3 regions of the Pseudarthrobacter sp. NIBRBAC000502770 genome follow, and region 3 is predicted to be linked to each of the others. Evidence: riboswitches for the same ligand, from Rfam matches in the RefSeq annotation. Region 3 holds a riboswitch; each other region holds the start of a gene.
The links. Region 3 has a riboswitch for cyclic di-AMP ahead of NIBR502770_RS01690 (M23 family metallopeptidase). Riboswitches for the same ligand answer to the same signal wherever they lie in the genome.

Region 1 (10,094 bases), 1.5 Mb from region 3:
GACGGCGTCGATGAAAGCGGCGCCGCCGGGGCCTTGGTGGATGATGTCCTCGACATCCTGAAGGACGGACCCGTGGACTACACCCTGTTCTTCCGCAACCTGGGTAAAGCCGCCCGAGGGGACCGCCGCCCCGTGCGCGGCATGGTCCTTGACCTTGCCGCCCTTGATTCCTGGGTGGTGCGGTGGCAGGATCTCCAGCCGGACGCTCAGCTGATGGACAGCGTGAATCCTGCGTACATTCCCCGGAACCACCTTGTGGAGGAGGCGCTGTCCGCAGCCACCGGAGGGGACCGGGCTCCGCTGCAGCAGCTGCTGGCAGCTGTCAGCCACCCCTTCACTGAACGGCCCGGCCTGGAACGCTATATGCAGGGACCGCCGGAGGACTTCGGCAGCTACATGACGTTCTGCGGGACCTGACCGCGGCGGCGCGGCGGGTGCGTTAACGACAGGAGGGTGGCAGCCGGTTTCCTGGCTGCCACCCTCCTTCACAGTCGGCACCGCCATGCGGGCCCGACCGGCAGGGACTAGGCTACGCGCACTGCGGAGTACCCGCCGAGCCAGCTGATGGAGTGCACCTGCGTGTCGAAGCCGTTGACGCCGCCGCTGACAACCTGGCCGTTGCCTGCGTAAACGCCCACGTGGCCGGAGGTGATGATCAGGTCACCGGGGGCGGGAGAGCCCACCACCGTGCCGTACTGGAAGAACTGGGTGGGGGCCAGGTCGCCTACGGACTTGCCGACGGAGCGCAGTGCCTTCTCAACCATCGCGGTGCAGTCCTGCTGGACACCCAGCTGGCTGTAGGCCGAGGCGAGGATCGCCGCGCCGGTGCCGGTGCCCGTAGTGGAAGCCACAGGCGTTGCCGAGGCGTAGGACATGTTCATGCCGGTGTTGGCCGGTGCGGTGGCGGCTGCCGCCTGCACGGGTGCTGCAGCCGGGGCCGGTGCCGGCGCTGCGGTGTAGCCGGCGCCGGGAATCTGGATCTGGTCGCCCGGGTAAATGACCGAGGACAGGCCCAGGCCGTTGGCGGACAGGACGTCATTGAGGTTGACGCCGTACGCCGCGGCGATGGCGCCGAGGGTGTCGCCGGAAACCACGGTGTGGACGTTCCCTGCTGCTGCGGCAGGGGCTGCAGCAGGTGCTGCGGCGGTGGCCTGCACACTGGTCTGCTCAGTAGTGTCCGGTGCGGTTACGCCAGCGTGGGCCGGAGCGCCCACGCCGAACGCAATGCCGGACGCTGCTGCCACAGCGAGCGCCGGGCGGCCCAGGGAGCGGGCCTGCGACTTGGCTGTTACGGCGAGGCCCTCGAGCACAATGGAGCGGGCCGGAGTCGCGCGGTGGCGGGCTGAAATGGAATTTTTTGACACGGTTGATCGCCTCTCCCATGCCTGCGGGGTGAGCTGTCGGGTTCGGGCTGGAGATACCCGGCCGGGAGCGGCCCCGCGATGGAGGGAGGCGCTGCCGACTTAACCCCTAGGCCACATGTGGCCGTGGAAACTTGGTTCCCCCGTCCCTGCCAACTGGAGCGGTTGGATCCCATGGTCAGCGGCAGGGCTCGGCATACTGACGGGAATGTCCCGTCTGAGAGGGACACCTGACGACCCTAACCCATGGGCACGGCGATTGTCACATTTAGGTAACATACGAGGCTGCCCTCTCGAATTGCGCAAACGTGTGGACGATAAGCCTGCTTCCCGCCTGACCTCGACTGATGGCGGTGGCTGCCGTCCAAGTAACAATGTGGAGACGGCTTCCTGCGTGCCCCTCCAATCCGCCGGTAAGCTTCGGGACTATGCCCCTGTTCGTGACCACCGCCAGGTTCCCCGTACTGGGGGGCCTGGCGGCTGTTGCCCTGGCCGCCACCGTTGTCCTTCCGGCCACTGCCGACGACCCGCCCCCAACCGGCGGGTATCCTTCGTGGGCAGACGTGCAGGCGGCCCAGTCCTCGGAAGCTTCGAAGGCGGGGGAGATCACCATCATCAACGGACTGCTGTCCCGCCTCGAAGCCGAGTCTGAGGCGGCAGGGGAAGCCGCCGTGCGCTCGGCGGCAGGGTACGCTGCCGCCGACGCCGGGCTCCAGGCAGCTTCTTCCCGCCTCGAGACCCTTTCCGCCCGGTCCGCCCACGCCAACCAGGAGTTGGCACGTTACCGGAAAGACCTCGGCGCCCTGGCTGTCGAGTCCTACAAAACCGGCGGAACCAACACGGGGTTCTTCGTGGCGCTGGATGCCCTGGGAACCAACAGCGTCCAGGGGCTCAACCTGGTCAAGCTCGTGGGGGACAAGACTGCGGCCCTGGTCACCAAGGCGGCGGCCGCTGAACAGGCAGCCGCCGCCCTTGCCGACCAGGAGAAGGTTGCCAGGAGCGAGCGGGAGCGGCTTGCCGCGGAGGCGAAGGCAACGCTGGAGTCCGCCCGCGCGGCCCAGGATTCGCTGGCCCGGCAGGTGGCGGAGGAACAGCGGCATGGCGGCGAGCTGACAGCCCAGCTCGCAGCCCTGAAAGGCACGACGGCGGCCCTTGAGGGTGAGTACCGCCAGGGCCAGGCGGCGCAGGCTGCCTACGAGGCGGCCCAGGCGGCCAAGCGCGCCGCCGCGCAGGAGCAGGCCCGGCAGCAGGCGGAGGCCGAGGCCAGGGCCTCCGCCGCGGCGGCGCAGCAGCCGAAGGCACCCGCGCCCGCGGCAAACCCGGCCCCGGCAGGTCCCGTCCAGCCCGGCGGTGTCCAACCCGTTCCGGCCCCTCCTCCCGCTGTCGATCCCGGGCCGGCCGCCCCGGAGGCGCCGGCCCCGCCGGCTCAGCCCGCCGTCGTCGTTCCTTCCGTTCCCGGCGGTGCGGTGAACGATCCGGCCGGAGCGAAAAGCTATGCATCGGGGCGCCTGGCCGCCTACGGGTGGGGCCAGGACCAGTTCCTGTGCCTTGCCCAGCTGTGGACCAAGGAGTCCAGCTGGCTGACCACGGCCACCAACGCCTACTCCGGTGCCTATGGAATAGCCCAGGCGCTGCCGCCGGGCAAGTACGCCAGTGCCGGCAGCGACTGGCTCACCAGCTACCGCACGCAGGTCGACTGGGGCCTTGGCTACATCAAGGACCGGTATGGTTCCCCGTGCGCGGCATGGAACCACTCCGTCGCCCTGAACTGGTACTGATTGACGCGTTAGGCTGTCCCCATGCCTGATTTCGAACGGTTCCGCGCGCTGCTCGAAGAGGAGCGGGCCCGGCGCGTGGCACTGCTGCCGGCGCTGCGGGCGGATATCGAGGCCGCAAATTCGGCGCGCCAGGACTCCAATGTGGATGACGAGCACGATCCCGAAGGTGCCACCATTGCCTTCGAACTCTCGCAGGCTTCAGCGCTCCTGAAACAAAGCTCGGCCGGCCTTGGGCAGATCGAAGCGGCCCTTGACCGACTGGCCGCGGGAACCTACGGAACCTGCGCGGTGTGCGGGGAGCCTATTGCCGAGGGCCGCCTGGAAGCCCGGCCATGGACGCCGTTCTGCATCCTGCACGCCTCGTCCGGCCGCGGGCGATGACGGAGGCCCCGGAGGTGGTGTCGGCGGCTGCGGAGTTCGTCGACCGGACGCTGCAGAATGAGGGCTCCTGGTACCGGGCCGACGACGTCGGGAGCCGGCTGGGCGGGCAGCTGGCCTCGTATGGATCGTCGGTGGGGGCCGTCCGGGGGACGGTCCGTGACGCGCTGCGGAAATTCAAGGACCTGGACCATGACGGCACGGTCATGCTGGCCTCCGCATTGTGGGGACAGCCGCGGCCCGGTTCGCGGCCGGTGTTCGAGCGCCGCCTGGCCGCCGTGGTGCTGCTGCAGTCGCGGGTGCGGCTGCTCCGGCATTCCGACCTGACCCGGCTGGAAGGGTTCCTCCGTTCCGCCCGGGCAGGGGACCTGGCGGCGCCCCTGCTCTCCGATGTCCTGGTCCCGCTGCTTGCGGGGCTGGGCGGGCGTGAACGGCAGCGGGCCGGCGTTGTCCTGGCGCGGTGGCGGGAAGATCCGGACCCCGGGCTCCGGGCGGCAGCCGCCGCCCTTGAAAAATACTTGTCCATGTGAAACGTACCAAGGAGATCCATATGAATGAACCGTTTGACCTTGAGCGTTTTGTTGCCGCCCAAAACACCGGCGGAACCTATGAGCAGGCGCTGGGCGAGCTGCAGGTGGGCCGGAAGTCGGGGCACTGGATGTGGTTTGTATTCCCCCAGCTTGCCGGGCTGGGACAGAGCGCCACATCCCGCAGGTACGCCATTTCGTCCCTTGCTGAGGCTCGAGCGTACCTGGACCACGAGCTGCTGGGTCCACGGCTCCTGGAGTGTTCACTGGTCCTGGCAAACCACGCCGACCAGTCCGCCGAAGACATTTTCGGTGGCGTCGATGCCAAAAAGCTCCGCGCCTGCATGACGCTGTTCCTCCGGGCGGCCCCTGGAGAAACTGTGTTCAAGAGCGTCCTGGCCAGTTCTTCAATGGCGAACCGGACCCGGCCACCGACGAACTCCTGGCCGGCCTGGACGCGGCGGACTGATCACGGAGGAGGCGGTGCGGCAGCCTGTGCGCCGCACCGCCCAGGCGGCCGGGTCGCTACGGCGTCGGGCTGCCGCCGTTGACGTTGAGCGTTTCGCCCACCACATAGCTGGATTCGGGCGAGGCAAGGAACACGTAGGCGGGGGCAAGTTCAGCAGGCTGGCCCGCCCGGCCCAGGGGAGTGGACTGGCCGAATTCCGGGAGTTCCTCCTTGGGCTGGCCGCTGCTGACCTGCAGTGGGGTCCAGATCGGGCCCGGCGCCACGGCGTTCACCCGGATGCCCTTGGGGGCCAGCTGCTGGGCCAGGCCCTTGGTGAAGTTGTTGATGCTGGCCTTCGTGGTGGCGTAGTCCACAAGGGTAGGCGAGGGGTTGTAGGCCTGGATGGACGTAGTGTTGATGATCGTTGAGCCCGCCGGCATATGCGGTACCGCGGCCTTGGTCACCCAGAACATGGCATAGACGTTGGTTTTCAGGGTGTGGTCGAATTGCTCGTCGCTGATGTCTTCCAGGTCCTCCTGCGCAACCTGCTTTCCGGCGTTGTTGACCAGGATGTCAACCCCGCCCAGCACGGCCACCGCCGTGTCCACCAGTTCCCGGCAGGCGGCCGAGTCCTTGAGGTCCCCCGGTACCTTGACGGCCTTGCGGCCGGCAGCCTCAATGATTCCGGCAATGCGCGCGGCGTCCTCCTCTTCCTGCGGCAGGTAGGAAAGGACGACGTCGGCACCCTCCCCGGCAAAGGCGATTGCCGTTGCTGCCCCGATGCCTGAGTCCGCGCCGGTCACGATGGCCCGGCGGCCGTCGAGGCGGCCGGTGCCCCGGTAGGTTTCTTCGCCGAGGTCGGCCTTGGGCGCCAGTTCCGCATCAAGTCCCGGCTCCGGCTGGTGCTGCTTGGGCGGGGAGATCTTTTCGTAGGCAGTCACGGGATTACGGAAGGTGTACTGGTCGGTCATGGTGGTACTCCTGTTCGTGCGGGACACGGGCTGGTTCGTCGCCCGGGATCATGAAGCAGCAATGCTGCGCAGGGCAGCAGCGAGAAGCTAAGCATGCTTACGGTTCCCAGCCTAGGCAAAAGCTCCCGCCCTGCCAAGCGGCGCCGCGGTCAGCCGCGCTGGACCTCCACCAGCCTGACCTCCGCCAGGCGGCCGCCGTCCACCACGGCCTCCATGTAGGTGCAGGCCGGCTGGCGGCGCCGATCCGTGGGCGAGCCGGGATTCAGCAGCCGGAGCCCCCCGGGCGAGACCGTATCCCACGGAATGTGGCTGTGCCCGAACACCAGGACGTCCGTGTCCGGATACAGTGCCTCGCACCGCAGTTCGCGGCCCTTTGCCTGGCCGGTCTCGTGGACCATCGCAAAACGCACCCCGTCCAGGACTGCGGTGGTGCGCCCGGGCAACCGGCGGCGAAGGTCGGGGCCGTCATTGTTGCCGTAAACACCCAAGAGGCGCCTGCTCCGTTGCTCGAACTCGTCGAGCAACTCCGCCTCCACCCAGTCGCCCGCGTGGAACACCACGTCGGCATTTTCGACGGCGGCCCATACCTGTTCCGGCAGGTCTTTGGCGCGTTTTGGCACATGGGTGTCAGCGAGCAGGACGAGGTTCAGTGGCATACCGGAAATCCTGCCATGCGGCCCTGTTCCGGTGCGCCTGCGGGTCGTACCCTTGGGCCGTGGAGGTGATTGCCATGGAGGCAGCCCAAGGCGACCGGATCGTCGTGCGTGGCAGGAATGTGGGATCCGCGGACCGGCACGGTGTGATCCTCGAGGTGCGTGGCGAGGGCGGGCACCCGCCGTACCTCGTCCGCTTCGACGACGGCCACGAAACAGTCATGTATCCCGGCGGTGATTTCGCCGTCGACCACGGGCAGGGCACCTGACGTCCCGCCGCTTCACCTGTCAAACTGGGGCAATGGATCATTTCCCGCCCTCCAGCCTGTCCGCCACTCCGCCGCCGCGGACCGGCCCCCGTGACCCGGGCGATGCCTGGGTGGAAGGGGACCGCGGCCGGTTCTGGGGCAGGTTCGGAGCGGCCGGGGTCCTGGCCTGGGATCCCGGCAGGGGAGTCCTGCTGCAGCACCGCGCGGTTTGGAGCCACAACGGCGGAACCTGGGGCCTGCCCGGCGGGGCCCTGCACCAGGGCGAAGAGCCGGTTGACGGTGCCCTCCGGGAGGCCTACGAGGAAGCTGCCGTCCCGTCGGAGAGCGTGGAGGTGCTGTTCACTTCCGTGCTGGACCATGGTTACTGGTCCTACACCACGGTGGTGGTGCGGGTGCGGGAATCCTTTGAACCGGTGATCAGCGACCCCGAAAGCATCGCGCTGCTCTGGATCCCGGTGGCGGAGGTGGGGGCACTGGACCTGCACCCCGGTTTCGCCGCGGCGTGGCCGGAGCTGCTGGCGCGGCTGGACGCCGACGAACCCTGGGCAGGCGGACGCTGGTAGGCCGGCGCGGCCCGTGCCTGGAGCCGGGGCTAGTACCCCTCGCCGTACTCCGCGGTGACCAGGATGGGCAGGTGGTCGGAATTTCCGCGCGGCAGCGTCTCCACGCTGGCGATGTCCAGGCCCAGCGACGTAGCGAAGTCAAAATGGCCCTTGAACACCTTGTACCGGGTGTAGGTCCGCCGGTTGCTCAGGGAGAGGGCGTAGCCGGAGTTCTTCATGTGCATGTCCAGGTTCTTGGTGAAAAACGGGTAGTTGAAGTCGCCCACCATCAGGGTCATCAGGCCCCTTCCCATGCTCAGGAGTTCCGCATGGGCGGCGTGGATCTGCTTCCGCCGCAATGAGTTCGACGCCGTCAACGGGGCAGCATGAAAGGAGCCGATCACCAGTTCATGCTGTGTTTCGGTGTCCATCACCCGGGTGCCGATCAGCCGCTCGTGTGCCGGCGCCAGCACCCTGTCATGCATCGATTTCTTCAACGCGAAGGACTGCGTGTCCAGGGCGGTGAAGCGGCTGGTGCGGTAGTAGATGGCCAGCCCCAGCCGGTTGCCTTTCGTGGCATCCGCGAGGTGCAGGGGCCCAAGGGTTTCCGGGAGGTCGCTGGCATCCACTTCCTGGAGGCACAGCGCATCGATGTCATGGTTCCGGGCCAGGGCGAGGAGCTCGCCGCTGGCCTTGTGCTTGCGGAGGTTGTAGCTGATGACGCGCATGAAACACCTCTTTTGAGGGTTGCTGACAGGACCAGTTCCTTACTCTAGTCCGATTGCTCCCTGCACCCTCCAACATTTCGCCGCCTGCGCCGCCGTGCCGCGCCATGTCCCCGGGAGATAGAGTTAGTGGCAATTCACTGAATTTCCGTAAGGGGCCAGCCTTGACCGCAGACCTGCCTGAACTCGCCGAAGGCAATTTCTACTACCAGGACCTGGGCGGCGCCCGCTTCCGGTCCACCATCCACGCCCAGGGCGCCTGGAACGCCCACGAACAGCACATGGCCCCGGCATCGGGCCTCATGGCGGACGTGCTTGAACGGCACCAACCGCGGGACGACATGCGGATGGCCCGCATCAGCTACGAGATCCTCGGGCTGATTCCCGGCGGGGAGTTCCGGATCGACACCACCACGCTGCGTCCCGGCAAAACCATCGAACTGGTCCAGGCGGAACTGGTGGCCGGCGGGCGCACCGCCATCCGCGCCACGGGGTGGCGCATGCTGACCAGTGATACCGCCGGCGTTGCGGCCGTCGAGGACGCCGCCATCCCCGGCCCGGACGAATGCAAGCCGTACGACGGCGCGGCCGTCTGGCCCGGTGGCTACATCCGCTCCCTCGAAATGAGGGTGGCCGAGGGACACCGCCCCGGAGCCGGCAAAGTGTGGCTCCGCACCGACCACCCGCTGACCAGCGCCGCCGACAGCGGCGACCTTGCCCGGCTCACGGGCCTGGTCGATACAGCCAACGGCATTGCCGCCCGGGTTCCGCCGGGAAAGGGCAGTTACGCGTTCCCCAACCTGGACCTGCAGATCCACATGTACCGCCGCCCCCAGGGGAATGGCTGGGACTGGACAACGCCGTTTCCTTCGGCAGTGACGGGATCGGGCTGACATCCACCGTGCTCCACGACCTGCAGGGCCCGTTCGGCCGGGCCGAACAGATCCTGACACTGCGCAAATCCTGACCCCTCCCGGCTATGGCGCGGCCATATATCGCTGAGTATCGTTGTATATCGTTCGCGATTGGCAAAGGAGTTCATCATGCGTGCTTCACACCCTGCAGGCGGATTTGGCGGGAACAACCTCGACGGCATGTGGCAGGCCGTCGAGGAGCTGCGTTCCCGGTTTGAGAAGCGGGCCGGTACCCGGGCCGGAAAAGGCGAAGTGCGGGCGGCGGTCCTGGCACTGCTCGCCGAGCAGCCCATGCACGGTTACCAGATCATCCGGGAGATCGAGGAGCGCAGCGGCGGCAGCTGGAAGCCGAGCGCAGGTTCGGTCTACCCGACGCTGCAGCTGCTGGCGGACGAAGGTTCGATCAGTGCCGAGGAATCGAACGGCCGCAAAATCTATTCGCTGACCGAAGCGGGCCGGGAGGAAGCGGCGGCCCACCATGGCTCGGCGCCCTGGGATCCGGCCGGCCCCGTGTCCGGCGGCGTTGCTTCCCTCCCCAAGGCCGGGATCGAACTGGCCCAGGCCGCGGCGCAGGTGGGCCGTACGGGATCCCAGGACCAGGTGCACCAGGCCGTTGCGGTGCTGGATGAGGCCCGCCGCCGCCTGTACGCCATCCTCGCCCAGGACTGAACCGGGTGGCGTCCACGGTCCGGGCGGGGGCCAACCCTCCGCCACCCCTGCGGGAGCACCGCGGGCGCTACCGGAGGATCCTGCGCTTCGCAGCGTGGAACCTTGCCTCCACCTGGTGGTTCGAGCTGTTCCTGCCGCGGGTGGGGCTCGGCTGGATGGCTGCGCGGAGCCGTTCACGGCGGATGCGGCGCTTCGCCCAGCGGTTCCACGACCTGGCCGTGGAACTTGGGGGACTCATGATCAAGGTGGGCCAGTTCCTGTCCTCCCGGCTTGATGTCCTGCCGCCGGAAATCACTAAGGAGCTGGAGGGGCTGCAGGACGAGGTTCCCCCGGTGGCCTTCCCGGCCATCTCGGCCCTCGCAGCCCAGGAACTGGGGACGCCGCTGGAGAGGGTCTTCGCGTCCGTCGATCCCGCCCCCATCGCGGCTGCCTCCCTGGGCCAGGCGCACCGGGCACGCCTGGATACCCTCGATGCCGGGGACACCGGCCTCGATGCCGTGGTCCTGAAGGTGCAGCGGCCGGGCATCGGCGCGATCGTCGACGTCGACCTCGCCGCCCTGCGCAGGGTCGCCGGTTGGCTCAGCCACATCCGGCTCGTTTCCCGCCGGGCGGACATGCCGGCGCTGGTGGAGGAGTTCGCCCAGACCAGCCTGCTGGAAATCGACTACCTGCACGAAGCCGTCAATGCCGAGCGCTTTGCCGCGGACTTCGCCGGTGATGGCCGGGTGGAGGTTCCGGGCGTGGTCTGGGAGCGGACCACCCGCCGGGTGCTTACCCTGGAAGACGTCACGGCCATCAAGATCACGGACGTCCAGTCCCTCCGTGCCGCAGGGATCGATCCAGCAACCGTGGCGCCGGT
Region 2 (10,094 bases), 150 kb from region 3:
ACTCACGGGAGGGGGCCATGTCTCAGTCGACGCCGTCGGCAGCGAGCAGACGTGCGCCGACGCACTCCTGAGCCTGCGCCGCCGGGGCCGGCACGTCCAGATCGGGCTCCTGCCGCCGGTGGAAGGCCACCCCCGTGTGCCCATGGCGCGCGTGATCGCCTGGGAACTGGACGTCTTTGGAAGCCACGGGATGGCCGCCGCGGACTATCCCGGAATGCTCGCCTTGATTGAGTCGGGGGCACTTGAACCCCAGAAGTTGATCGAACGCGTCATTGGGATGGACGAAGCTGCCGAAATGCTGCCCCGGCTGGACACCGCGAAGCTCGCGGGCATGACGATGATCGATCCGACGCGCTGACGCATTCGGCGCGGACACCGGGCGGTAGGTCACGTTGCAGCGCCATCGGGGCACCTCCCGGAATGAAGAAAGGCCCTGCTTCTCTTTTGCAAGTGAAGCAGGGCCTTTCTACGTGGCGGTGACGGTGGGATTTGAACCCACGTTGGCTTTTACACCAAACAACATTTCGAGTGTTGCACCTTCGGCCGCTCGGACACGTCACCAACCTCAATAGGGTACCGGAGCAAGGCCTGCATCCCCAAAACGTGCGCACACCCAGCCAGTGCTCCGGCCCCCGTATTGATTGTCGTACCCCCTTGTCATGATGGGTTTATGGGGAAATCGGCGGTGGTGAGGGCGTTTGGGGAGATCCGGGCTGCCCTTGCTGTGCTGAATGCTGAGGTGGACGGGGCTGGTTTGGAGCCGTTTTCTGCGGCTGATCCGTTGGCTGGTGTGGCGGCTGGGTGCCTGGACATTCTGGCCGGTGCCCGGGAGGTGGAGGCCGGGTTCGCTGGCCTGAAGGCCAGGGCTGCGGTTGGGTATGCGGAGAGCGCCGACGTGGTTGCGGGGCCGGATGTGCCGGTGCGTGCGCGGGAGATGGCGGTCGCGGCGGAGATCGGGTGCGTGCTGGCCCTGGGTCCGCGCGCCGCGTCGTCGTTCCTGGCTGCTTCCTATGCGGTGACTGCCTTGTTGCCGCTGACCTTGTCGGCGTTGCAGGCCGGGGTGATCTCCTGGGGCCACGCGGTGGTGATGGCGGACGAGACGGCGTGCCTGGATGCTGCGGGGGCGGCGGCGTTGGAAGCCCATTTCCTGGACCCGGGCGCCGCGGACCCGGCGCGGGGCTGCCCGGTGGGTGCGTTGCCGGCGCACCGGTTCAAGGCCAAGGCCCGGACCTGGCGGGAACGCCACCACGCCGAGAGCATCGAGGCACGCCACGCCAAGGGGGTGTCGGAGCGGCGGGTGGAGTTCCGGGCGGACCAGGACGGGATGGCCTGGCTCTCCGCGTGCCTTCCCGCGGACCAGGCCCTGGCGGGGTGGAACCGGCTCACCGCGACCGCCCGGGGCCTGCAGGGCCCCGGCGAGGGCAGGACCCTGACCCAGCTCCGGGCCGACACCTTCGCCGACGCGATCCTCACCAACGGCACCGGCGCCAGCGACACCCGTGCAAGCGGCAGCGGCAGTTTGACCGAGGGTGCGAGTGGCAGCTCCACCGGGGGTGTGGGTGCTGTCCGGGACCGTGTGCCGTCGCCGGTCCGGGCGCAGGTGCTGGTGACGGTTCCGGTGTTCTCGCTGCTGGGCCTGGTCGATGAGCCGGCGGTGCTGGACGGCTACGGTCCCATTCCGCCGTCCATGGCACGGGAGCTGGTGGCCTCCGGGGCGGGGTCGTTTTACCGGGTGTTGGTGGACCCGCGGGACGGGGCCCCGTTGGAGATCGGCCGGACGAGTTACCGGGTGACAGGTCCGATGCGGGCGTGGTTGCGGATGCGGGACGGGAAGTGTCCGTTCCCGGGGTGCAGCAACAACTCCCTGGACAACGATGCCGATCACATCCTCGCCTGGGCCAAGGGCGGCACCACCGGAATCAGCAACCTGGGACAGCCCTGCCCGAAGCACCACAAACTCCGACACGCCACGGGCTGGAAACCCACCCCCGCCACCAAGAACGAACCACCCGGCTGGACCTCACCCACAGGCCGCCACTACCAAAGCGAACACCAAGACTGGGAACCACCACGATGGCCTCCGGGATGGTCCTCTGGATTTTTTAAAGGTGAAAGGTACCTGTCACGTGGGCAAAACATGACAGACGAAGAAATGGTGCCTAAAGAACTGCGCGTCGCCAGAGAGCGAAGCGTCCTCGAGGAAGCGCTCCTCAAGCACCTTGTCTCTTGACGCGATCAACCCGCCACGCGTCGTCGGACTTTCCCCGCCGACGCGCGTCCGGATAGATTCGTCAGCAAGATGACAAATTCACAGACTCCGATCCACGCCACCGCATACTGGACCACTGCAAAGGAGCATGGCGAGCTCAGGGCCGAGGACGTGCCCGCCCCGGGACCCGGTGAAGCGCTGGTCCGTGCCCTCTACTCCGGCATCAGCAAGGGCACCGAAATGGTGGTCCATGCCGGGGCAGTGCCACCGCGGGTCGCGGAGGAAATGCGGGCCCCGCACCAGGAAGGCCAGTTTCCCGGGCCCGTGAAATTCGGCTACTTGTCGGTGGGAGTCGTGGAGGACGGGCCCGAAGGGTGGAAGGGCCAGCGCGTGTTTTGCCTGAACCCCCACCAGGACCTCTACGTTGTCCCGGTGGAGTCCCTGACCAGGATTCCCGACGACGTTCCCTCCCGGCGGGCGGTCCTCACGGGAACGGTGGAAACGGCGGTCAACGCCCTGTGGGAAGCCGGGCCAAGGCTGGGGGACAGGATCGCCGTCGTCGGTGCCGGGTTGGTGGGCGGAATGGTGGCCACGCTCCTGCGCACTTTCCCGCTGCAACGCCTGCAGCTTGTGGACCTGGACGCGGGGAGGAAGCAGCTCGCGGACGCCCTCGGGGTGGACTTCGCACACCCCGACGAAGCCCTCGCCGACTGCGACATCGTGTTCCACTGCTCGGCTTCGCAGGAGGGACTGGAACGCAGCCTGCAGCTGGTCGGCGATGAGGGTGACGTGATCGAAATGTCCTGGTACGCCAACCGGGTAGTCACTGTGCCTCTGGGGGAGGACTTCCACGCCCGGCGCCTGTCCATCAGGGCCAGCCAGGTTGGTGCCGTGGCACGCGCCCGGCGCCACCGCCGCACCAATGCCGACCGCCTGGACCTGGCAGTGTCGCTGCTCAAGGACCCCGTCTTCGACGCATTCCTGACAGGTTCGTCCCGGTTCGAAGACCTGCCCGGCGTCGTCCAAAGCCTGGCGGACGGCACCTTGGAAGCCTTGTGCCACGTCGTCGAATACCCCGCCACCAGCCCAGCTGCCCACGACTCCGAAACCTTGAGGTAACCCATGTTCAGCCTGACCGTCCGCCGCCACTTCATGATCGCCCACAGCCTTCCGCGTAAAGCCTTCGGACCTGCACAGGGACTCCATGGGGCCACTTTCGTGGCCGAGGTGACCTTCCGCCGCCGCGCCCTGAACGATGATGCGATCGTCCTGGATATCGGTGCCGCCGGAACCATCATCGAGGAAGTACTCGCCGACCTGAACTACAAAAACCTGGACGAGCACCCGGATTTCGACGGCAAGCTCAGCACCACGGAGGCGCTGGCCGAGTACATTGCCAATAAAGTCGCCACCCGGATCAAGGACAGCGACGACGGCCGCGAACTCGCAGGCCTCGACGTCACGCTGCGCGAGAATCCGGACGCGTGGGCCGCCTATTCCCTGGACTTCACCGCCTGACCGTGCGGCACATCCGGCTGCTGGTCCCCGGCAACATCCGCCACAGCTCGGGCGGCAACGTCTACAACGCGCGCCTGGTTGCCGCCCTCCAGGCCTTGGGTGCAGGGGTTGAGGTCATTGCCGTGGAGGGCAGCTGGCCGGATGCCGGCGCACACGATCGACGCCGGTTGGGCGCCCTCCTCGGGGCGTGGGACCCGGAAACACATCCCGGGCAGCCTGTGGCGATCGTGGATGGACTGGTGGCCGTCGGCGCTCCGGACGAACTGGAATTCGCTGCGAAGGCCGGCCGGCAAACCTGGGTCCTGGTGCATATGCCTGTGCCGGAAGATGCAGGCGGCCGGGCCCTTGTACGTGAGGCCAGGGCTTTGCGCGCCGCAACCGGCGTCATCTGCACCAGCACGTCGGCGGCAAACGAGCTCCGCAAACGGGGGCTCCCGCAAGCGCGGGTTGTCCTGCCCGGAGTTGTCCCGGCAGCCCAGGCCTGCGGTTCAACGCCCCCGCACCTGGCCCTGGTGGCCGCCTTGCTGCCCAACAAGGACCAGCTGCTGGCCGTGGAAGCACTCGCCCAAATCCAGGACCTGCCATGGACGGCGTCCCTGGTGGGATCCGACCGCGCCGACCAAGCCTACGCGCAGGAAATCCGGGCCGCCGTCCTCGCCCACGGATTGCAGGAACGGGTCCGGCTCACCGGCGAGCTGACCGGTGAAACACTGGAAGCTGAATGGGCGCGGACCGACCTCAGCCTGTTGCTGTCCCGGGCGGAGGCATTCGGAATGGTGGTCACCGAGTCCCTGGCCCACGGCATCCCCGTCGTTGTCCGGGAAGGGACAGGGGCAGTGGAGGCCCTGGGCCTGGCAGAATTAACAGCGGCCGACGGCGGCCCCCGCCTTCCCGGGGCAGTGCTGCGGCTGCCGGCCGGGGGACAGGAAAGTCCCGGACTGCTGGCAGGGGTCCTGCGGCGGTGGCTTGGGGACGCCGCTCTCCGCGAAAGCTGGCGCGCAGCAGCGCTGGAGGCGCGGACGATGCTGCCGGGCTGGAGCAGTACCGCCCGGGAAGTGCTGGCCCTGCTGGGGGCCCGGGACTGACAGCGGGACCGGGCCGACTGCGGACCAGGGCTGTGGCCTTCTACGGCTGCGGGCTGATACTCCGGTGTCCCGCGAAAAACTCCCGCAACAGTAGGGCGCACTCTTCCTCGCGGACGCCCGGGTACACTTCAACCCAGTGGTTGAGCCGCCGTTCGCGGAGGATGTCGAACACCGAACCGGCAGCGCCGGCCTTTTCGTCCCAGGCCCCGAACACCACCCGCGGGATCCGGGCCAGGACGATCGCGCCGGCGCACATGGCGCAGGGTTCCAGCGTGACCACCAGCGTGCAATCAGACAACCGCCAGCCGTCGCCGCTGCCGCCGCCGAGCCTTGCCCGTTCCTGCAGCCGGGCCGCCGCTTCCCGGATGGCCACCACCTCGGCGTGGGCCGTGGGGTCGCCCAGTTCCTCCCGCTGGTTCCGGCCGGAACCCAGGACCCCGCCGTCGGGCCCCAGCACCACGGCGCCGATGGGAACATCCTCCGTGGCGAGTGCCCGGCGCGCTTCCGCCAACGCAAGGCCCATCCAGGCATGATGTTTCTTTTCGGGCAACGGCATGGCTCAATGATAGTTTCGGGGATACTCAGGTTACTTACCGACGCCGGGAGGCACCATGGACACTCTTCGGGATCGCCTAGGTCTTTGGTTCAAGCCCTATGCGGCGCTGGTCCTCACCATCCTCGTGGGCGGTGCGATCATCGTATCCCTGGCCTTGCTTGGCGCCGAGGTGTACGACAATGTGGTGGATTCCGCGGGCCTGGCCAACCTGGACAAGCCGGCCCTGGCCCTGTCGGAGAGCTTGCGCAGCCCCGGCCTCGATGCGTTCGTTACCGGCTTCACCAATATCGGCGGCGGAATCGGAATGCCCATCCTCGCCAGCATCCTCACCGCCTGGCTGACCTTCCTCAGCCGGAACTGGCGGCCCCTCATCCTGGTTGGCGGCGCAGCGGCCGTCTCCATCATGGCCACGACGTTCGGCAAGAAACTGGTGGGCCGCACCCGCCCGGACCACGCGGACGCGGTGCCCCCATACGAGGATTCACCGTCATTCCCCAGTGGCCACACCCTGAATACCACCGTGGTGATCAGCCTGGTGGTGTACCTGATCTGCCTCCAGTTCCAGGCCACGGTGGTTCGCGTCTCGGCCATCACGGGCGGCACGCTGTTCATCATCGCCATGGGGCTGAGCCGCGTCTTCCTTGGCCACCACTGGCTGACCGATGTCATGGCCGGGTGGCTGCTCGGCCTGACGTGGGTGGGCGTGGTCATTCTGGCGCACAGGTTGTTCCACCTGGTCCGCAGGCGGGAGCACGCCGGTGCGGCGCCGTCGTTCGACCGTCCAATCGTCCGCGACGTGGTGGCCGAGGAAGCGCACCATGGGGGCGACGGCGGCAGTGGGCACGCCCACGGAGGCCACAACAAGGACACCGCCGGATGATAGTTTTGGGGGATGCGTACTCTCGTTGTTGACCACCCCCTGGTCGCCCACAAGCTCACCGTCCTGCGGGACAAGAACACGCCGTCGCCTGTCTTCCGGCAGCTGACGGAAGAGCTGGTGACGCTGCTGGCCTACGAAGCCACGCGGGAGGTCCGCACCGAGCCCGTCACCATCGAAACGCCTATCAGCACCACCATCGGTACGGCGTTCACCAAGCCCACACCGCTGGTGGTCCCCATCCTCCGGGCGGGCCTGGGCATGCTGGAGGGCATGACCAAACTGGTCCCCACCGCCGAGGTGGGCTTCCTGGGCATGGCCCGGGACGAGGAAACGCTGGACATCATCACCTACGCCGAGCGCCTCCCCGAGGACCTGACCGGCCGCCAGGTGTTCGTCCTGGACCCCATGCTGGCCACCGGCGGCACCCTGCGCGAGGCCATCAAGTTCCTGTTCAAGCGGGGCGCTTCGGACGTCACCTGCATCTGCCTGCTGGCGGCTCCGGAGGGCCTGGCCAAGCTGGAGGAGGAACTGGGCGACGCAAACGTGCACATCGTCCTGGCCTCCATCGATGAGAAGCTCAACGAGAAGTCCTACATCGTTCCCGGGCTGGGCGATGCCGGCGACCGCCTCTACGGCATCGCCGGGTAGCCTCCCGCCGTCCGGACGGGACCTGTCGGGGAAGGACTTCTTAGACGGCTTTCTTTTTGCGCTGGGCCTTTTCGGACCGGTGCCCCGCCGCTAGCCTGTGCGGATGGACTGGAAACTCGAACTTGTCTTTGTCCCTGTCTCCGACGTTGACCGCGCCAAGGACTTCTACGTCAACAAGGTGGGCTTCAACGCCGACTACGATGAGCGGCCCTCGGACGACCTCCGTTTCGTGCAGCTGACGCCGCCAGGTTCGGCCTGCTCCATCTGCATTGGCGAGGGGCTGACGGACGCACCTCCCGGCACCGGGTCAAACCTGCAACTGGTGGTCAGCGACATCACCGCGGCGCATGACTTCCTGAAAACCAACGGTGTGGACGTCAGTGACGTGGACGTCCAGGACTGGGGACACTTCGTGTACTTCGCCGATCCGGACGGCAACAAGTGGTCTGTCCAGTGCATACCGTGGCGGAACGCCGGGGCAGGCGCGGCGCCAAGCTCTGCACCTTAAACCAGTGAGGGCCGCAACCCCGGGGATGCGGCCCTCACTGCGCGGTAGTTCCCTGCCGGGCCCCACTCCAGGGCGAACGACGGCGGGGCCAGGGACGCGTCGTGGGGCGGCCGTCAATGCTGGAAAGGCTCAGCTGAAGGTGCCGCTTCGACGCGCCGCGGCAGGGAAATGGTGCCTAGTACCAGTTGTGCGCCAGATGGAAGTTCAGTGCGCCGCAGGGGGACTGGTAGCTCTTCTTGATGTAATCCAGGCCCCAGTTGATCTGGGTGCGGTAGTTGGTGAGGTAGTCCGCGCCTGAGCTGGCCATCTTCTCGGCGGGGAGGGACTGGACGATTCCGTACGCCCCGCTGCTGGGATTGGTTGCCGTGGTGGTCCAGTCGGATTCCTTGGTCCACAGGGTCTGCAGGCACTGCATCTGGTCCGGTCCCCAGCCGAATGTGGCCAGCTGGCCGGCGGCGTATGCCTGGGCTCCGGCGGGATCGTTGACTGCGACGGCGGGTGCAGGCTCGGGGGCAGGTGCCGCCGGTGCGGGAGCCGCGGACGCTGCTGCCGGAGCGGGAGCCGCGGGCGCTGCTGCCGGAGCCGGTTCAGCCGCCTGCGGTGCAACGCTGATGGCTGCGGGAGCGGGGCTCTCCACCGGGTTGGAGCGGATTTCGCTCTTCTCGATGCTCATTTGGGCGTCGGCTGCTGCCGTGTTTGACTGGGTGGACGACGCCGGGGTCATGCTGCTGGTGGCCTGTCCGGCCGCGCCTACCCCCACCAGTACCGCGCACGATGCCGCAAGGACGGCGGCGCGCTGGCCCAGGGTGGTCTTCTTGGCCTGCGGTTTGGCCCTGTGTTTAGCCTGCAGGCATGATTCTGCCGTGTTTTTGGACATGATTGATCGCCTCTCACACCTGCGGAGTTAGCTGTCGGGTTCGGATGAGGGCATCCGGCCGTACGGAATGAAAATCACGTACTGGCTTAACCCCAAGGGCAGTCATTGCCCGGGACGGTGGGTCCCCCGCCTCTGCCGTTGCTCAATCGGAATCCGGGGAAGCGGCAGAGCTTGGCGTCAACCCGGGATATGCGGCCCGAACGGAAACCGCACCCAATCGACGGTACAGGAAGATTAAGCAGAAGTCACATTTAGGTAACGGAAGTCACGGATTCCGCGCGTCGGTTTGCGGGCGCACGCGCCGAGGATTCGCTAAACGGAAGCAGTCCAGCCCGCCGGGGAATTCCGGTCCGGGCCGGACTGCCTCGCTACTGGCCTGCCAGGGCGTACACCGTGGTGCCACCGATGCTCTGCGACTGGAAATTGGCGGCCACCCACTCAGCGATCTGCGTTGCTGCATCCGAGCCGCTGGTGGAACGCATGGTCCCGCCCGCGATGAAGAAATGGATCTTTCCCTGGGACACCAGCTCCTGGAACTGCGCCAGCGTGGGGGAGGGATCGGTGCCGTTGAAGCCGCCCACCGCCATGACTGGAAGTTCGGTTGCCAGCTGGTAACCGGCGGCGTTGTTCGAACCCACCACGGCCGCAGCCCAGGTGTAGCTTGAGGCCCCCGCCCGGAGCGCGGTGACCAGCCCGGCCGACGGCGTCGGGGCACCCAAGAGGCCGCCCATCCCTCCGCTGCGGCCCCCGGCAAACCCTGTGCCGCCTTGGGTACCTGGCTGCCGGAAGCCCTGTCCCTGCGTGCCCTGTCCCTGCGTGCCTTGGGCTGTGCTGCCTGTGCCACCGGTGCCAAATCCGTTCCCGTTGCCCCCGGTGCCGCCGGGCGCTCCGCCCGGGCCCGTACCGCCCGGGCCCGCACCGAACCCTGACGTGGGGCCTGCGCTGACGATTGCCCCGCTGTGCGCCGCCGATGCCGTGGAGACGGAGTAGGCAAGCGGCCCGGCGAGCGACGCAGCAACGGCCAGCACCGCCGTCGTCCGCTGGAGGGAGCGGCGGCCCAGGAACCGGTTGAGGCCCACTCCGGCGGAAGCGGCCAGCCCTGCCGCCAGCACCAGCCAGCGCAGCCACGGACCGTAGGCAGAGGTGGTGCCCAGCAGGGAGAACGCCGTCAGGGCTGCCGCTGCCACCGCCGCCGCGAGCGGGATTGCAGCGGCCAGCTGCTGCCTGTGCTGCCACAGGAGAACAGCGCCCAGGCCGGTAAGTGCCGCAATGCCGGGCGCCAGCGCCACCGCGTAGTAGGGGTGGATGATGCCGGCCATGTAGCTGAACACCAGGCCCGTCACCAGGACCCACGAGCCCCAGGCCACCACCGACGCACGCACCGGATCCGTCCGCGGCGCCCGTCGGCCCACCCACAGCAGGCCCGCCGCGAGGATCAGGGCGGAGGGCAGCAGCCACGCTATTTGGCCACCGAACTCGCTGTTGAACATCCGGAACAGGCCGGGGACGCCCCAGCCGTTGCCCCCGCCCACGCTGCCCGTTTCGTCGCCCGTCAGCCGCCCCAATCCGTTGTAGCCAAGGGTGAGTTCCAGGATGGAGTTGTCCTGCGACCCGCCAATGTAGGGCCGCATGCTGGCAGGCGTCAGCTCGACGGCCGCGAGCCACCAGCCCGCGGAAACAACCATCGCCGCCCCTGCCGCGGCCAGCCGCAGGAGGCGCCGGCCCAGCCTGCCCGGCCCCGCAACCATGTAGGCCAGGGCGAACCCGGGAACCACCAGCAGGACCTGAAGTTGCTTGGCCAGGAAGCCGAAGC
Region 3 (10,094 bases):
ATCCGATAGCTCCTGGCCCATCGAAGGGGATTGACCATCATGACTGATCTGAGTGCCACTGAAAAGCCCGCTGCCAGCGAACGCAGCATTCGGGACTGGGCGGACCTTGCCGAGGAGATGTGGTCCTATCTCACCGGCAAAGGCGCGGCCATCAATTACCAGTTCGTTGACATGACCGTTGAAGTTCCGCGTGACATCGGACCGGACGCACCGCGCGCCACCTGGAAACTCAACGGAAGCCTGCGCGTCACCACCAGCGACCGGGACGCGGCAGGATCGGACTCGAACCGCGGTTGACGGAGATGACTGAGAGCCGCCTGGACATCGATCTGGACTTCTCGTACACGGATGAGTCCGGGGCGGTCACCAATGGGCGTGCCACGGCTGCCGGTACGGAAGTTACCGTGTCCCTGGACCGCCTGGCGCCACTTGCCGGTGCCGGACTGCCGCCCCTGGAGGAGATCAGGCCGCTGGCGGACCTGCTGGCCCGCAAGGGGGTCAGCGTCACGGTGGCAGGTCCAGACGGAAACATTGTCAGCCTGGGCAAGGTGGATGCACCGGCATCACAGCGGTTGGTGACGCGCTCGCCGCATATCAAGCTGGGCAACCTCGGCTCCCTGCTTCCGCTGCTCCGGCAGGGCAGGCGGCGGCCCAGGGGCGTGCCCCTGCTGCCCCCGTCAACGCCGTTGCCGTTGGTCCCCACTGTCCAGCGGAAAATCGTCCGGCGCATCACTACCACCCACTACGCCAGGGGCGGCGGCCGGCCACGGCTGATCTTTGTCCAGGATGCCGCCACCTGGACCGGCCAGATCCCCCGGGAAGTTGCCCTCCCGGAGGACGTCACCACGATTGGCAGCGGGCCAGGATCAGATATCCAGCTGGAGGGCCTGGAAGCACTCCACGCCGAGATCAGGCACGACGGGCAGGATGAATACGTCCTGGTGCCGCACGGACCGGTCAGCGGCAGCGTGTCCAGGACCGGACCCTCGGTCCTGCGGACCGGAGCGAGGATCCAGATGGGCCAGTGGTGCCTGGCTTTCTTCCGCGAGGAATTTGCCGATCACGGCCGCCCCTACGGTGGCAGGAGCGGCGGTGAGCTGGCATACGAACGTCCGCAGCTCGATCCCCGGACGGGAACCATGGAACGGGACAGCTCCGAGGGCGTGCGGTGATTGGGGGGTGCACGTTGCGGGCTACTCCGCGGCGTGCACGTCCTTGGCATCCATGATCCGGTAGGCGTAACCCTGCTCGGCAAGGAACCGTTGGCGCTTGGCAGCAAACTCCTGGTCCAGGGTGTCCCGGGCCACCAGGGAGTAGAAGCGGGCGGCGCGGCCGTCCTTCTTGGGCCGCAGCAGCCGGCCCAGCCGCTGTGCTTCCTCCTGCCGGGAACCGAAGGAGCCGGAAACCTGGATGGCCACGGAGGCCTCCGGCAGGTCGATGGAGAAGTTCGCCACCTTGGACACCACCAGGGTCTGCAGTTCCCCGGAGCGGAACGCGTCAAAGAGCTTCTGCCGGACCTTCACCGGGGTATCGCCCTTGATGACGGGTGCCTCCAGGCGCTCGCCGAGCTCGTCAAGCTGGTCGATGTATTGGCCGATGACCAGCAACTGCTCTCCGGCGTGCCGCGCCACCAGCTGTTCCACCACCAGCGTCTTGGACTCGGACGTGGCGCAGAGCCGGTACTTGTCCGCGTCGTCGGCCATTGCATAGGCAACCCGCTCATCCTTGGGCAGGTCCACACGGACCTCCACGCAGTCTGCCGGTGCGATATAGCCCTGCGACTCGATGTCCTTCCACGGCGCGTCGTAGCGCTTGGGCCCGATGAGGCTGAAGACCTCGCCCTCGCGCCCATCCTCCCGGACCAGCGTCGCGGTGAGCCCAAGGCGCCGCCGGGCCTGCAGGTCTGCGGTCATCCGGAAGATCGGCGCCGGCAGGAGGTGGACCTCGTCGTAGATGATCAGTCCCCAGTCGTGCCCGTCGACGAGTTCCAGGTGCGGGTAGATGCCGCCCCGCTTGGTGGTGAGCACCTGGTAGGTGGCGATGGTCACCGGCCGCACTTCCTTGAGCGCGCCCGAGTATTCACCCACCTCCTCCTCGGTGAGGGAGGTGCGCCGGAGCAGTTCGTCCTTCCACTGCCGGGCCGCCACGGTGTTCGTGACCAGGATCAGCGTGGTGGTGGATCCGGTGGCCATCGCAGCGGCTCCCACCAGGGTCTTGCCCGCGCCGCAGGGAAGTACCACCACGCCGCTGCCGCCTGCCCAGAAGTTCTCACTGGCCAGGCGCTGGTAGGGGCGGAGCTCCCAACCGTCCTGGTTGAGGGAAATAAGGTGCGGGGTGCCATCCACGTAGCCGGCAAGGTCTTCCGCAGGCCAGCCGATCTTCAGCAGCAGCTGCTTGAGCTGGCCGCGCTGGGAGGCGTGCACCACCACCGTCTCACCGTCGATCCTGGGCCCCAGCAGCGGTGCGATTTTCTTGGCACGGATTACTTCCTCCAGGACCGGGTAGTCATCCGTCCGCATGACCAGGCCGTGGCGGGGATCCTTTTCGAGGCGCAGCCGGCCGTACCGGGACATGGTTTCCTCGACGTCGATCAGCAGGGAATGCGGGACCGGGAAGCGTGAATACTTCAGGAGGGCGTCCAGCACCTTTTCCGCGTCCAGCCCGGCGGCGCGCGCGTTCCAGAGCCCCAACGGGGTCAGCCGGTAGCTGTGCATGTGCTCGGGTGCCCGTTCCAGCTCGGCGAAAGGCGCGATGGCATGCCGGGCCTCGGTGGCCAGTTCGTGGTCCACCTCGAGGAGGATGGTCTTGTCGCTTTGGACGATCAGGGGTCCGTCGGTCACGCGGGAATCCTTTACTGGCGCAGTTCCTCTGCGGCCTCAATGTCGATGATGCGGTGCACGGACAGGACCCGCTCTGTGTCCTTCACGGGATCGAACACGCGGACCCTGCCCCCGCTCACAGAGAGCGGAACAACGATTTCCAAGCTGGCATTCCCCAGGCTGTCCACCACGTTCATGTGGATCCGCTGCTTCAACCGGATGGCCCTCTGCAACGCCTCAAGCCCCAGCTGGGTGGCCGCCTCGCTGCCGGCGGCGGTGCCGGAAAGATGTCCGACGCCGGGGCCCGCCTTCCGCAGGACCGCCAGTTGGGCTTCAACGTCCTCCGCCGGGGGCGCCATCCGGGGTGCGGTATAGACCGGGCGCGCGCTTTCCTGCCCCGGGGCGGCACGGCGCGGGTGGGCGGCTTCGGCGCCGTCAACGGACGGGGACAGGCCCAGGCTCCGGAGGGCGGCGGCGAGTTCGCGCGGCGGCGACGACGACGTCAGGACGGTCGGCGACAGCCTGGCCAGGCCCAGCTGGGCGGCCTTGGGTCCGGCCAGCAGCTCGCGCAGGGCTGCTTCGTCATCGCTTTGGATGAAGCTGGCAGCCTGGCCCACGCGGAGCCTGCCGTGCCGGGAGGCCGTATCCTCCACGAGGTACTCCAGGGGCTGGGGTACCGCCGTCGCGGAGTGCTCGCGCAGGAAGCGCAGCAGGCCTGCGGCGTCGTATCCGTGGTCCAGAGCCCGTTTGACGGAGGCCGCGGAAAACCGGTAGGTGGTGGCCGGGCCCTGCCCCTCGGCGTCGGCCATGGCCAGGAGTTTTTCGGTCAGCGCGGGAGTGAGGTAGCCGGGCGCAACCGCCGTGAGGTCAGCCTGCAGGAGCACATGGTTGAGGGCCGCCGGCAGGTGTTCACCAAGGATGGCGAGGGCGGCATCCGGGTTGTCTTCGGCGAAAGCGCTCCCCAACTGGCTCAGCGCCCCGGAACCCACCAGGCCCAGCAGCTCCGCTTCGGCCAGCACGCCGCGGATCAGCGAGCTGAAACGCCTGGCCATCCGCGGCTGCGACCACTCCGCGCGCTGCAGGACAGCGGCGGCGTCCAGCACGGGGGCGGTACCGTCGGACGCGGACACCTCCTGGGTGAGCTCATGCAGGATCTCCAGGATCCGCTTGCGGACCACCGGAGCGTCAGGCCGCTGCGCTCCGGCGGCCAGTGCGGCGATGGTGGTTCCGGCCGCGGACCGGCCGGCCGCTGCGCCAGGGGCTGAGTTCACGGGCTGGCCCACCATGGACGGCACGCGTTCGCTGGCCAGCCAGGCGTTCACCAGCCACAGCCATTGTTCCTGCCGGGGAAGGACCAGCCATTCCAGTTCCGGCGGCTGCACCCACGATGAGGAGTCGACGTCGAGGCGGATCAGGCCGGCCAGCCCGCACAGCTCCAGGAGCAGGCCGGCCGCGCTTTGGTCTGTCCGCAGGTGTTCGGCCACGCGGCGCACTTCACGGACGCCCACGCCGCCACTGCGCAGTGTGGCAAGCGGCTGTTCCCGGACGGCATGCAGCAACTCGGAGACCAGCCGCAGGGTTTCGGAGATGGCGCTCAGGGCCGCGTTCCTGCGCAGCGCCGCCGTGGTCCGGCCAAGCTCCGGGACCGGCGGCGACAGAGTGAAGTCATTGATGATTGCCCCGCCGCGCAAAGCCAGTCCTACGCTGTGGGGCAGTTCCACATGGGCGGCGTCCAGCGGAACCAGCAGCCCGCGGGCAAGGAGCCAGTCAACAGGCCCGACGTCGGCCCCCTCCGTCCTGACCGACGCTTTCCGCTGTGCCTGGGGGACGGCACCCATGGCCCAGTTCCGGAACCTGGCGAGCAGCGCCGTCGTCCGTTCCGGTGCGCCGGCGAGGATGTCCTGCAGGGCCTCCGGTGAGGACGTCCAGTGCTGAAGGGCCAGGGCTGCTTCCATGGGCGTGGTGGCATCGTGGATCGCGAAGCCGCTGCGGTGCAGTTCTGAGACCAGTTGCACCGCCCGCTGGGCGAAGGCCGGTTGCAGGCGAACCAGTTCGGTATAGCTGCGCCCCAGGCCGGCGGGATAAATTCCCACCACATCCTTGAGCGAGCCCACGGGGAGGTAGTACGGCTGGCTGGCCGCAGGGGGCGGCGTGCCGTGCGGGGGAGCGGCGGGGTGCACCAGGCCGAGCTCCTGCAGGCCGGCCAAAATTTCGTCGACAGTGGCCAGTGTGGAACCGTGGATCAGTTTGTGCACGGCCTCCGCTGAGGCGCTGTGCCCGGTGTCGGTGTTGGTGCACAGGTGCAGGGTCTCCAGTACCTGCATGTGAGGCCGGTTGAGCCGCTCCAGGGCGCGCTGGACGCTGACCCGGGAACTTGCGCGGGCAGCCAGCGCGGCGAAGTCAGGAACCGAAGGGGTGATGAGGTCCGGCCGCGCGGCGAACAACGCCCGCAACGAATCGTCGCTGCGTGCCTCCAGGTCCTTGCCAAGCGCGCGAATGAGGGACATCAGTCCAACGTTACCGCTGCTGGGGCCTTCCCGCCCGCCGCCGGGCGGCAACTCCGTCCAGGACCAGCAGGAGCATCAGGATGAAGGCTGCTGGCAGGCCGTACAGCGCGGTGTAGGTGATCCAGGCGGGAGCTACCGAGCCGGCGAAGGCCAGGGCCATGACAGCTGCCACGGCTATCAGGGACAGCACGGCAACAACTGCGGCGAGGACCATCAGGGGCCGCCGGTAACGCGAGGGAGTCATGGACGCAACGCTACCGCGCCTGGCGCGGTGCGGGTAAAGCGGGGCCTTGCGCCTGCGGCGGAACAGTGCCGCCCAAAGCGTCGATAGGCCATGCGGCAGGATAACCTTGAAGCATACAGACCAACACGGTCCCGGTTCGCCATACCCTGAACCCGCACAACCATGCGGATGCGGTGGTGGCCGGCCGTGTCTCATGACAGCAGAACGAAGAAGGTTGATTACGTGCCTACCGGCAAGGTCAAGTGGTATGACAAGGACAAGGGCTTTGGGTTCCTCGCGGGCGAGGACGGCCAGGAGGTCTTCCTGCCCAAGTCGTCGCTGCCCGACGGCGTCAGCGAGCTCAAAGCCGGCACCCGCGTGGAGTTCGGCGTAGCGGACGGTCGCAAGGGCGCCCAGGCGCTGGGCCTGCGCGTCCTGGACAAGACTCCCTCGATTGCCAAGGCCAAGCGGCCGAGCGCCAAGGACCTTGCCCCGCTGGTCCAGGACCTGGTGACGGTACTGGACAACCTGTCCGGGACCTTGTCCAAGGGCAAGTACCCGGACGGCAACAAGGGCAAGGCCATTGCTGCCGCCCTCCGCAAGGTCGCCGACGAGCTCGACGTTTAGCGCCGATGACTCCCGATTCCGAACAGCCGGGCACGCCGGTGCAGGAGCAGGCTGCCAGGACGCCGCCCAAGCGCAAGGCAGGCGTGCCCGTGTGGCGCACGGGCAAGCCGGACGCTTTCCTGGCCGCCGCCGTGGACACTGCCCGGACCGCCGTGGAGGGCATCACGCCTGCGGCCACCATCGGGCCGCACCTGGCGGCCAAGAGCGAGGGCGACCGGCTGGTCACCCACCTGTTTGAGTCCCGGCTGCCCGGATACGCGGGGTGGCAGTGGTACGCGGTGCTGACGCGCAACTCCCGCTCAAAAGTGGTCACGGTCAATGAGCTGGGCCTCCTGCCGTCGGAAGATTCGATCCTGGCCCCGGAGTGGGTGCCCTGGGCCGAACGTGTCCGCCCCGAGGACCAGCAGCAGGAGTCCGAAGCGGACAGCCAGGTAACGGCCGCCGCGGAAACTGAAGGCCACGCAACAGCGGCTGACGATCCAACTGACGACGCCGGCACGCAAGCGGAAGCCTGACCGCACCTCGCCACCGGGAGTCCGGCCACCCCGGAAGGGGACAACGAAAACGGCGCCGTCCGGGATGAACCCGGGCGGCGCCGTCGTACGTTGTCCCGACTGTTCTCCGCGCCTACTTCCGCAGCTCGCCCACCACGTAGTCGATGCTGGACAGCAGGGCTGAGACATCGCTGGGCTCGATGGCCACGAAGGTGGCGATCCGCAGCTGGTTGCGCCCCAGCTTCCGGTAGGGCTCGGTGTCAACGATGCCGTTGGCGCGCAGGACCTTGGCCACGGCCGCTGCATCAACCGATTCGTCGAAGTCGATGGTGGCGATGACATTGGAGCGTTCCTCCGCCTTGGCCACAAACGGGGTGGCAAACTCGGAGGCCTCGGCCCAGCTGTAGATGCGTCCGGCGGAGTCTGCGGTGCGTGCGGCGGCGAAATCCAGGCCGCCGTTGGAGTTCAGCCACTGGACCTGGGCGTCCAGCGTGACCAGCGTGGACAGCGACGGCGTGTTGTACGTCTGGTTCAGGCGGGAGTTGTCGATGGCGGTCTGGAGGTCCAGGAAGTCCGGGATCCAGCGGTTGCCTGCCTTGATCCGCGCGGCGCGCTCGAGGGCGGCCGGGGAGAACAGGCCCAGCCAGAGGCCGCCGTCGGAAGCGAAGTTCTTCTGCGGGGCGAAGTAGTAGACGTCGCTTTGGGCAACGTCCACGTCCAGGCCGCCGGCCGCGGAGGTGGCGTCCACCAGGACCAGCGATCCCTCGTCGGCTCCGGAAACGCGCGTGACAGGGGCAGCAACACCGGTGGAGGTCTCATTCTGGGGCCAGGCATAGACATCAACGCCTGCCTCGGCCTGGGCCGCCGGCCGCGTGCCTGGCTCGGACTTGATGATCGAGGAAGCCTCCAGGAAGGGCGCCTTGTTGGTGGCGGCCGCAAACTTGGACCCGAACTCGCCGAAGGACAGGTGCTGGGCCTTCTTCTCCACGAGGCCGAAGCTCGCGACGTCCCAGAATGCCGTGGAGCCGCCCACGCCGAGGACCACTTCATAGCCCTCCGGGGCGCGGAAGAACTGGCTCAGCCCTTCGCGGACGGATCCCACCAGGTTCTTGACCGGCGCCTGCCGGTGCGAAGTGCCGAGGATGGTCTTGGACGCTGCTGCCAGCGCATCGATCTGTTCCTGGCGGACCTTTGACGGGCCGGCGCCGAACCGCCCATCCTTCGGCAGGAGGTCGGCGGGGATCGTGATGCTGGTGTCGCTCACAGGTGCTCCAATTCGGCGGGGACGAAAGTTTGGTCCGGACGGGCGGGTCATGGCTCGGCCGGCAGCAGGCGATGGCTGCGCAGCGGGCCTTCACCATTCTGCCTGAATGGCAGGGGCGGCGGGAGCCGGCGGGCCCAAAGTCCAGACAATGAGACGCGCCGTCCGGGCGACGCCGCCCGACGCTCGGCTATTCGGACAAACTCAAAATAGGCTAAGCTGGCCCCCGGACTACCTCGCGGGAAGAGGCGATACGGTGGGACAACGCAAGGTACTGCGCTCGAGGAGCTGAGCTGGATGACGGATCTGATCGACACTACGGAGATGTACCTCAGGACCATCCTGGAGCTTGAGGAAGAAAACATCGTTGCCCTCCGGGCCCGTATTGCCGAGCGCCTGCGCCACTCCGGCCCTACCGTGTCCCAGACCATCGGAAGGATGGAGCGCGACGGGCTCGTGGTGGTCTCCGGTGACCGGCATCTGGAACTCACTGACACCGGCCGCAAGCGGGCAACCGAGGTCATGCGCAAGCACCGGCTGGCCGAACGCCTGCTGGCCGACGTGATCGGCCTGGACTGGGCCTACGTGCATGACGAAGCCTGCCGCTGGGAACATGTCATGAGCGAGCGGGTTGAGCGGCGCATTTACGAGATGCTGGACCACCCTACCGAATCGCCCTATGGCAACCCCATCCCCGGGCTCGCCGCCCTGGGTGGACAGCCTGCCACCGGCGGCGCCGACGGAGCCATCAGCCTGGTCGAAGCCATGAAGGGCTACGCATCGGCCTCTGTTGTCACCATCAGCCGGCTCGCTGAACCGATCCAGGTGGAGCCGGAACTGCTGGCGCAACTGGACGAAGGTGGAATCCGGCCCGGTGCCGCCGTGGCGCTGGAACGCGTGGGTGACTACATCTCCGTGCGGGTCCCGGGCATCGAGGGCGCACTGGAGCTGCCGCCCGAGGTTGCCGCCCACGTTTTCGTGGCCGTGTCCCAGCCCTGAGGCCCAGCCTTTTACCCCGGCAAGGCACTTCCACGCAAAGATAACGGAATTGTTACCTAAGGTCTAAAGGCCCTATAGTGGAACCAATCGTTGATACTTAAGCGTTACCCGATCCGGAGCCGAGCTCTGCCAGCGGATCGGGTGCACGAGTCGTTACTGGCAGAGGCGGGGGAACCACAAGCGGCAGCGGGGGACTGCCTTGGGGTGAAGTCCGTCAGCAGCAAGCCTCTCCAGTGAAGGATTCTTCCGGGAATACCCCTGTGCAGAAGCTTGCCGCGGCGGGCCGGGTCTTTGATCTCTCTGACCCGAATCCGACAGCTAACTCCGCAGGCTTTTCCAGAGAGGAACCCTTCTTGACCATGCAGACCTCCAGGGGGCGCCGCCGCGCAGCCAGCCCCCTTCGGCACCCCGGGTTGTCGAAGACGCAGCAGTGGAGCGCCCCCGCGATCTCCATCGCGACGCGCGCCGCCGTCGGGGGCCCCTGCGGCAGGTAACGGAGTTCGCCGCCGCAAGCGGGATTGGCCAGAAGGCTGGAATCGCCCTGGCTGCCACCGGACTGGTGCTGACGGTCACAGTGCCGGCCACCAGCCCGGTCATGGCCACTGATGCGTCCGGCAACGCGCCCCTGGCAGCTTCCTCCGTCAGCCCGCAGCCGCAGATTTCCGCCGATATTGGTGCCCAGATCGACTTCAGCCGCTCCGCCGTCGTGACCCAGGCCGACCCGGACGGGAAGCTCAAGCAGCTCCTGAGTGCCCAGTCCGCCGGCTCCGTCACGCGGGCGGCGTCGGCCGGCACCCTGGCTGCACCACTAGCCTCCCTCGTGACCGCGTCACCGTTCGGATACAGGGTGAGCCCGATTACCGGCGGCTCCGGCGACTTCCACCGGGGCCAGGACTTCGTGGCTCAATGCGGGACGTCCGTCCTTGCCGCTGCGACCGGCACCGTTACCTTCGCAGGCTGGCACCAGTTCGGCGGCGGAAACCGGGTGGTCATCGACCACGGCAACGGACTGGAAACCACGTACAACCACCTGTCGTCCTTCAACGTCAAGGTGGGCCAGACGGTCTCCCGTGGAGAAGTCGTGGCGCTCAGCGGCACCACAGGTGCCTCCACCGGCTGCCACCTGCACTTCGAGGTGCAGGTCAACGGCGAAGTGGTCGACCC

Region 1: another riboswitch for cyclic di-AMP. It lies ahead of NIBR502770_RS08640 (LysM peptidoglycan-binding domain-containing protein); the one in region 3 lies ahead of NIBR502770_RS01690 (M23 family metallopeptidase).
Region 2: another riboswitch for cyclic di-AMP. It lies ahead of NIBR502770_RS21085 (hypothetical protein); the one in region 3 lies ahead of NIBR502770_RS01690 (M23 family metallopeptidase).

What each region holds. Positions count from the first base shown of each region.
Region 1 is NZ_CP041198.1:1,788,899-1,798,992, reverse strand. It holds gene NIBR502770_RS08645 (YdiU family protein) at 1-417, shown strand, start outside; gene NIBR502770_RS08640 (LysM peptidoglycan-binding domain-containing protein) at 525-1,364, opposite strand; cyclic di-AMP (ydaO/yuaA leader) riboswitch at 1,368-1,568, opposite strand; gene NIBR502770_RS08635 (lytic transglycosylase domain-containing protein) at 1,790-3,139, shown strand; gene NIBR502770_RS08630 (TraR/DksA C4-type zinc finger protein) at 3,161-3,520, shown strand; gene NIBR502770_RS08625 (DNA alkylation repair protein) at 3,517-4,047, shown strand; partial or broken gene NIBR502770_RS08620 (DUF1810 domain-containing protein) at 4,068-4,513, shown strand; gene NIBR502770_RS08615 (glucose 1-dehydrogenase) at 4,570-5,463, opposite strand; gene NIBR502770_RS08610 (metallophosphoesterase) at 5,613-6,119, opposite strand; gene NIBR502770_RS08605 (DUF1918 domain-containing protein) at 6,194-6,385, shown strand; gene NIBR502770_RS08600 (NUDIX domain-containing protein) at 6,418-6,948, shown strand; gene NIBR502770_RS08595 (endonuclease/exonuclease/phosphatase family protein) at 6,978-7,655, opposite strand; partial or broken gene NIBR502770_RS08590 (thioesterase family protein) at 7,817-8,619, shown strand; gene NIBR502770_RS08585 (PadR family transcriptional regulator) at 8,696-9,235, shown strand; gene NIBR502770_RS08580 (AarF/ABC1/UbiB kinase family protein) at 9,241-10,094, shown strand, end outside.
Region 2 is NZ_CP041198.1:119,090-129,183, forward strand. It holds gene NIBR502770_RS01005 (zinc-dependent alcohol dehydrogenase family protein) at 1-358, shown strand, start outside; tRNA gene NIBR502770_RS01010 (tRNA-Ser) at 472-561, opposite strand; gene NIBR502770_RS01015 (HNH endonuclease signature motif containing protein) at 671-2,230, shown strand; gene NIBR502770_RS01020 (zinc-binding alcohol dehydrogenase) at 2,300-3,328, shown strand; gene NIBR502770_RS01025 (6-carboxytetrahydropterin synthase) at 3,332-3,727, shown strand; gene NIBR502770_RS01030 (glycosyltransferase family 4 protein) at 3,730-4,812, shown strand; gene NIBR502770_RS01035 (nucleoside deaminase) at 4,853-5,368, opposite strand; gene NIBR502770_RS01040 (phosphatase PAP2 family protein) at 5,424-6,248, shown strand; gene upp (uracil phosphoribosyltransferase) at 6,261-6,896, shown strand; gene NIBR502770_RS01050 (VOC family protein) at 7,000-7,404, shown strand; gene NIBR502770_RS21085 (hypothetical protein) at 7,580-8,281, opposite strand; cyclic di-AMP (ydaO/yuaA leader) riboswitch at 8,287-8,450, opposite strand; gene NIBR502770_RS01065 (glycosyltransferase family 39 protein) at 8,650-10,094, opposite strand, start outside.
Region 3 is NZ_CP041198.1:269,968-280,061, forward strand. It holds gene NIBR502770_RS01645 (hypothetical protein) at 40-297, shown strand; gene NIBR502770_RS01650 (FHA domain-containing protein) at 303-1,172, shown strand; gene NIBR502770_RS01655 (DNA repair helicase XPB) at 1,194-2,840, opposite strand; gene NIBR502770_RS01660 (helicase-associated domain-containing protein) at 2,852-5,326, opposite strand; gene NIBR502770_RS01665 (hypothetical protein) at 5,337-5,570, opposite strand; gene NIBR502770_RS01670 (cold-shock protein) at 5,793-6,176, shown strand; gene NIBR502770_RS01675 (DUF3027 domain-containing protein) at 6,182-6,691, shown strand; gene serC (phosphoserine transaminase) at 6,804-7,934, opposite strand; gene NIBR502770_RS01685 (metal-dependent transcriptional regulator) at 8,229-8,930, shown strand; cyclic di-AMP (ydaO/yuaA leader) riboswitch at 9,038-9,279, shown strand; partial or broken gene NIBR502770_RS01690 (M23 family metallopeptidase) at 9,290-10,094, shown strand, end outside.